Arthrobacter globiformis: one gene and its partner. The protein of the gene in region 2 interacts with the protein of the main gene of each other region in a pairwise test. Links are inferred from orthologs where the notes say so. Each region holds a gene or a part of one and is shown on either strand. Other genes may lie near its edges. The genes, in order: dnaA and nadE.

Region 1 (3,237 bases), 640 kb from region 2 along the record:
CCTTGGAAACGATGAACCCGATGCGGCTGGGCTCATCGGCTCCAATAGTTGCCGTATATAACACTACGTTCCGGCGTCCATTGCGGACGCCGGAACGTACAGTTGTTGAAAAATCGGTTGAAGTCCTCAGGCGGTTCCTGGTGGCAAGCACCGCTAATCTCGCAGAAGGAAGAAGACCGACAAGTCAGTATTTAGGCCGACAGTTCGGTGCGGCCCTTGCCACGGCGGGCGGCCAGAATGGCACGGCCGGCACGGGTGCGCATACGAAGGCGGAAGCCGTGCTTCTTGGCCCGACGGCGGTTATTCGGCTGAAAAGTCCGCTTGCTCACGTTAGTTACTCCAGTGGATCAAAGGTGCGCCCACCCGATCAGTAAGGGGAAGAACTGGCCGACGCTAAGTTTTGTATGTGTCTGCTTCCCCTGAATTTCCCGGAACACACGGAGCGTCCGGAAGTCCAAAATAGGGTCAGAAAGCAGGCACAAAGGACTCCACAACGTTAGGGCAAAACGCCGCCGGGAGTCAAACCAGCAGGCCGTCCGGCGTGTTTCCCCAGCTGTGGCTAACCGGGTGCAGAACCTGTGGATGAAGCGGCTCACAACCGCTGTTTTCGAACCACAACGGTGTAATTATCCACAAGGCACTTCCCAGCTATCTTCTAGGCTTTTCATCCCCTAGAGTGTCCCAGTAGCCGATTATCCACGGACTGTGCATAACCCTGTGGATTAAGCCGGGCCAGCACCCTGGTTCCGGGCTTGCGGCTGCATGTAATGCAGGCAGCAAGCTTTGAGGAACCAAATTTGACGACAGTAGACGAAGCCAACCACGCCAACACTGTCGGAAGTTCCTGGCGGCGCGTGGTGACCCTTCTCGAACAGGACGACCGCGTTTCGCCCCGGCAACGCGGCTTTGTCATCCTCGCGCAGGCCCAGGGCCTCATCGGTTCCACCCTTCTCGTCGCAGTCCCGAACGAACTGACCCGGGAAGTGCTCCAGACGCAGGTCAAGGACGCTCTCGATGACGCGCTCCGCAACGTCTTCTCGGACGACATCCGCTGCGCGATCGACGTCGACACCGATCTGGTGCCCATCCACGAGGAGCCGGAACCCGCCGTCGAGCTTTCCCTCGCAAACGATCCGTCCATTGAGCAGAAGCCGCAGCCCATGCTGCCGAGCACCTCGCACGAATTCGGCCGCCTCAATCCGAAGTACGTTTTCGACACTTTCGTGATCGGGTCCTCCAACCGGTTTGCCCATGCCGCCGCCGTCGCCGTGGCGGAAGCCCCGGCCAAGGCCTACAACCCGCTGTTCATCTACGGTGACTCGGGCCTGGGCAAGACGCACCTGCTGCACGCCATCGGCCACTACGCCCGCCGCCTGTACAGCGGGATCCGCGTCAGGTACGTCAACTCCGAGGAATTCACCAACGACTTCATCAACTCGATCCGTGACGATGAAGGCGCCAGCTTCAAGACGACATACCGCAACGTCGACGTCCTGCTGATCGACGACATCCAGTTCCTGGCCGGCAAGGACCGGACGCTGGAGGAGTTCTTCCACACGTTCAACTCGCTGCACAACAACAACAAGCAGGTGGTCATCACCTCGGACCAGCCGCCCAAGCTGCTGGCAGGTTTCGAGGACCGGATGAAATCCCGCTTCGAGTGGGGCCTACTGACGGACATCCAGCCGCCTGAACTGGAAACCCGCATCGCCATCCTCCGGAAGAAGGCCCTCAGCGAAGGCCTCTCCGCGCCGGACGACGCGCTGGAGTACATCGCTTCGAAGATCGCCAGCAACATCCGCGAACTCGAAGGCGCCCTCATCCGTGTGACGGCGTTCGCCAGCCTCAACCGCCAGCCGGTGGATGTGGCTCTCGCGGAGATGGTGCTCAAGGACCTCATCACCGACGACGGCGCCCAGGAAATCACGTCGGGCCAGATCCTGCAGCAGACGGCTGACTACTTCAAGCTCAGCATGGAGGAGCTCTGCAGCAAGTCCCGGACCCGGACGCTGGTGACTGCACGGCAGATCGCCATGTACCTGTGCCGCGAGCTGACCGACATGTCGCTGCCCAAGATCGGCCAGGAGCTCGGCGGCCGCGACCACACCACCGTGATCCATGCTGACCGCAAGATCCGTGAGCTCATGGCTGAGCGGCGTGTGATTTACAACCAGGTTACTGAGCTCACCAACCGGATCAAGCAGCAGCAGCGCGACTCCTGATCCGAGGTTCTTAACCTTATTAACAGGTGCGTGTGGATAACCCTGTGGACAGTTAAGGGGACAACCGCGGTTAATGGGCTTAAAACCCTTAAGCCGTCTGTGGATCACCGAAACGGGCCAAAAATGTTGTCCCCATCCACAGCCTGTTTAAAACGTGCCGAACCCACAGTCCATGAACAGGGCTTAACCGCGGATCTGCGCCGTGAAACCGGGTTATCCACAGTTTCCACAGCAGTTATTAACACTACTAATCCCAAAAAATTGAAATCCCTCAAACAACAATCTCCTGCCCCGACCTCCACGCACCGGCCAAAGCACCGGCCACTTGGCCGCCGGCAGAGCCAGCGTCACTGGCGGGGATGGGGAAATCCTTGTAGTTCCGGCTAAGCTGTCTGCAGCGCTCCCATCCCTGGGTTTGTTTGCGGTCGGCCATGCGCGGACCATGCAGGTTCCGGGGCTTGGGGGCAACGGTCTTGTGGGCTCCTTGCGAGTTCCCGTTCAGAAAATGGCAGCAGCAATGAAAGGCGGCACCCTTCCGTGAAGTTCAGAGTCGAACGGGACGTCCTGGCAGAAGCCGTCACATGGACAGCCCGGTCGTTGTCTCCGCGGCCGCCCGTACCCGTGCTCTCCGGCCTCCTCCTCAAGGCCGAATCCGGGACCGTCAGCCTGTCCAGCTTCGATTACGAGACCTCCGCAAGGCTTGAAATTCCTGCCGACATCAGGGAGGAAGGCACCATCCTTGTCTCCGGCCGCCTCCTGGCGGACATCTGCCGCAGCCTGCCCTCGGCACCGGTGGACATCGAAACTGACGGCAACAAGGTGACACTCACCTGCCGCCGAAGCAGCTTCCATCTGGCAACCATGCCCGAGGCCGAATACCCGCCGCTGCCTGCCCTGCCCACCATCACCGGAACCGTCGCCGGCGACGCGTTCGCCCAGGCTGTCTCCCAGGTGATCATCGCCGCGAGCAAGGACGACACCCTTCCCATCCTGACGGGCGTGCGGATGGAGATCG
Region 2 (3,096 bases):
CTGCATGCATCCCGGCGGCAGGAGGCACGGCGTATTCGGCCTTGAAGCAGCTCGCCCTGGGAGCCGGGGACACCGTGCTGATCCATGGCGCCGCAGGCGGCGTCGGCTCGGCCGCGGTCCAGATCGCACAGGCCTTTGGTGCACGGGTGATCGGCACCGCGTCGGAAGCCAACCAGGAGTATCTCAGCGAGCTGGGCGCCGAGCCCGTGACGTACGGTCCCGGGCTTGCGGACCGGGTCCGGGCGCTGGCCGAGGACGCCGGCACAGTCAGCGCCGTCCTGGACACTGTGGGGAGCGAGGACTCGCTGGCGGCAACAGCCGAGCTGCTCCGGGGGGCCGGCCGGGCGGTGACCACCGTTCCGGGCGAGCAGTCATCCGCGGCCGGGCTCGCCGCCGTCCAGCAGCTGGAAGGCCGGGTGGCGGACGTGGGGACGCTCGCCGCCGAAGGACAGATCACCTTCACGATCGCGCACCGGATGCCGCTGATCGAGGCCGCCGACGCACTGGAAATCAGCCGTGGCGGCCACGGCCGCGGGAAGATCCTGCTGCTGCCCTAGTGTGTGCACGTAGGCGGTGCCGATCAGCGGGTTGCGGTGGTTGCTTCGCGGCTTTGCCGGAGTCGTAGCGCGGTTCCTCTTGCCTTCCTGCCGGCCAACGTAGCGCCAGCCGCCACCGTCCGGGATGTTGCCGAGCTTCTTCACATCGACGTGGATCATCGCCCCGGGTTTGTCGTGTTCGTAGCGGCGGATGATTTCCCCGGTGCGCTTATCCACGTAATGCAGCCGGTTCAGCCGGCACCGGACCAGGACCGCGTGGACCGTGGAGGCAGGCATGGCCAGCTTCGCTCCAATCGCGACAGGCCCCAGCCTTTGCTTCCAGCGCAGGTGCACGACCTTGCGAACCAGATGCGGCGGAGTCCGGTTCGCCACCCGGTGCGGGCTTGAGGATCGGTCCGTCATGCCGGCTGGGCCCATCGCGGCATACCTGGCTGCCCACCGTTTGGCGGTGGGCCAGGAGCAATTGAACTGTTCGGCAGCCCGGGACACCGGCCAGCCGTGATCAACGACGAGCCGCGCGACGCGTAACCGTTGGCGTGGAGTCAAAGCAGCATTAGCGTGGGACATTGAGGACCTCCTGGTCGCTTCAGCGGTTGTCTAAGCAACTCCACTGTGCAACCGGAGGTCCTCACCCATGAGTCAACGACTCCAGCGAGTCATCACATTCACCCAACCAACGTCCCTGGGCAGTACACCTAGGACCGGCTGCCCCGGCTAAACGGCTTAGAGTCCTGCGCGGGCCTCTTCCGGACCCTCGTGCTTCCACCAGGTGTCGAAGATGCTGACCGGAACGGTGCGCTTGTGCCGGGTCCGCAGGTACTTCTGTTCGATCAGCTCTGCCGCGCTGTCGCCCACGTCGCGGCCCTCGAGGTAGTCGTCGATCTGGTCGTAGCTCAGGCCCAGTTCGTCCTCGTCGGTGCGGCCGGGCCTGTCGTCCAGGAGGTCGGCCGTGGGCACCTTCTTCCACACCCGCTCCGGGGCGCCGAGGTGCTCCAGCAGGGCACGGTTCTGCCGCTTGTTCAGGCCGAACAACGGCAGGATGTCGGCGCCGCCGTCGCCGTACTTGGTGAAGAACCCGGTGACGGATTCAGCGCCGTGGTCGGTGCCGATGACGAGGTAGTTGTGCTCCCCGGCAAGGGCGTACTGGGCAATCATGCGCGTGCGGGCCTTGGTGTTGCCCTTGTGGAAGTCGGAGATCCCGTCGCCGACAGTCTTTTCGAACTCCTCCTCGAAGCCGTCGACGGCGGCGGAGATGTTGAAGGTCCACTCCTTGGAGGCTTTGATGAAGTCCAGGGCCGCCTGCGCGTCCTCCTCGTCGTGCTGGACGCCGTAGGGAAGGCGGACCGCCACGAACTGCGCATCCGTGCCCTCTGCCTGCAGCTCATCGACCGCGAGCTGGGCGAGCCGCCCGGCGAGCGACGAGTCGAGGCCGCCGGAGATGCCCAGGACAAAGCCCCTGGTGCCGGTGGCCTTCAAGTACTCCTTGAGGAAAGTGACGCGTTTGCGCACCTCCTCTGCGGGTTCGATCCGGGGCTGGACGCCCATTTCTTCGATGATCTTGGCTTGGAGTGTGCGCATGTGACACAGCCTAGCCAGCCCGATCCGCACCGCTCAACTGTTTCCGCCCGAGTCCGTTCGCGCTCTGTGCCCCGCCGCTCGGACAGGCGTACCGTATGGCTCATGGAGAGTACAGGGTGCGTGGTGGTGGGCGGCGGGCCGGCCGGCATGATGCTGGGCCTCCTGCTGGCGCGGGCCGGCGTCGAGGTCACCGTCCTCGAAAAACACGGCGACTTCCTCCGTGACTTCCGCGGCGATACCGTCCACGCTTCCACTATCCGGCTCATCGATGAACTCGGCCTCGGCAGCGAGTTCCGCGGGTTGCCGCAAAGCCGGCTGCGCAACGTGGCCTTCCCGACGCCCGGTGGCGGCCTGGTCACGCTGGGAAATTTCGCCGCGCTTCGGCCGCCGTACAACTACATTGCCATGATGCCCCAGTGGGACTTCCTGAACTTCCTCGCCCGCGCCGCCGAGCAGGAGCCAACGTTCACGCTTTTGATGGAGCACAAGGCGAGGTCCCTCATGTCCGACGGCGGACGGGTCACTGGTATCCGGTACGTCACCAAGGACGGCACCGAAGGCGCGCTCCGCGCAGACCTCGTGGTGGCCACGGACGGCCGGCATTCGGTGCTGCGCCAGGCGGCAGGCCTGAAATCGAAGGAATACCCGGTGCCGTTCGACACGTGGTGGTTCAAGCTGCCGCGGGCGGAGTCGGAGCAAGGGGAAGTCGCAGAAATCGTTCCCGCCTTCGGGGACCGCGATGCCGTGATCGCCCTGTTCCGCGACACCTACTACCAGATGGGCTACTTCGCCCCGAAAGGCGCCGGTGACCGCATCAAGAGCGAGGGGGTGGAACGGTTCCGGGAACGGATCGCCGCGCTGCGCCCGGACCTCGCCGACCGGGTCGACGCCATCGGGTCCCTGGACGACCTCCACTGGCTGGATGTCCGGCTGGACCGCCTGCAGCGGTGGTACATCGACG

Evidence for each region.
Region 1: the proteins of nadE (region 2) and dnaA interact in binary tests that used the Escherichia coli proteins (3 or more experiments, as listed by UniProt). The link is inferred for Arthrobacter globiformis from one-to-one orthologs.

The regions. Positions count from the first base shown.
Region 1 is NZ_JAUSYZ010000001.1:236,822-240,058, forward strand. What follows is about bases 76-2,994. They hold dnaA (chromosomal replication initiator protein DnaA), read left to right. Parts: upstream 76-767; coding sequence 768-2,222; downstream 2,223-2,994. Other genes in these bases: rnpA (ribonuclease P protein component), read right to left, coding at 76-151; rpmH (50S ribosomal protein L34), read right to left, coding at 192-329; dnaN (DNA polymerase III subunit beta), read left to right, coding at 2,760-2,994. Outside these bases: more of rnpA, read right to left, coding at 1-75; more of dnaN, read left to right, coding at 2,995-3,237. UniProt on the Escherichia coli protein: Plays an essential in the initiation and regulation of chromosomal replication. Binds in an ATP-dependent fashion to the origin of replication (oriC) to initiate formation of the DNA replication initiation complex once per cell cycle.
Region 2 is NZ_JAUSYZ010000001.1:880,472-883,567, forward strand. The notes cover bases 209-2,986. They hold nadE (ammonia-dependent NAD(+) synthetase), read right to left. Parts: upstream 2,136-2,986; coding sequence 1,281-2,135; downstream 209-1,280. Other genes in these bases: QF036_RS04125 (NADP-dependent oxidoreductase), read left to right, coding at 209-557; QF036_RS04140 (FAD-dependent oxidoreductase), read left to right, coding at 2,238-2,986. Also shown: more of QF036_RS04125, read left to right, coding at 1-208; more of QF036_RS04140, read left to right, coding at 2,987-3,096. UniProt on the Escherichia coli protein: Catalyzes the ATP-dependent amidation of deamido-NAD to form NAD. Uses ammonia as a nitrogen source.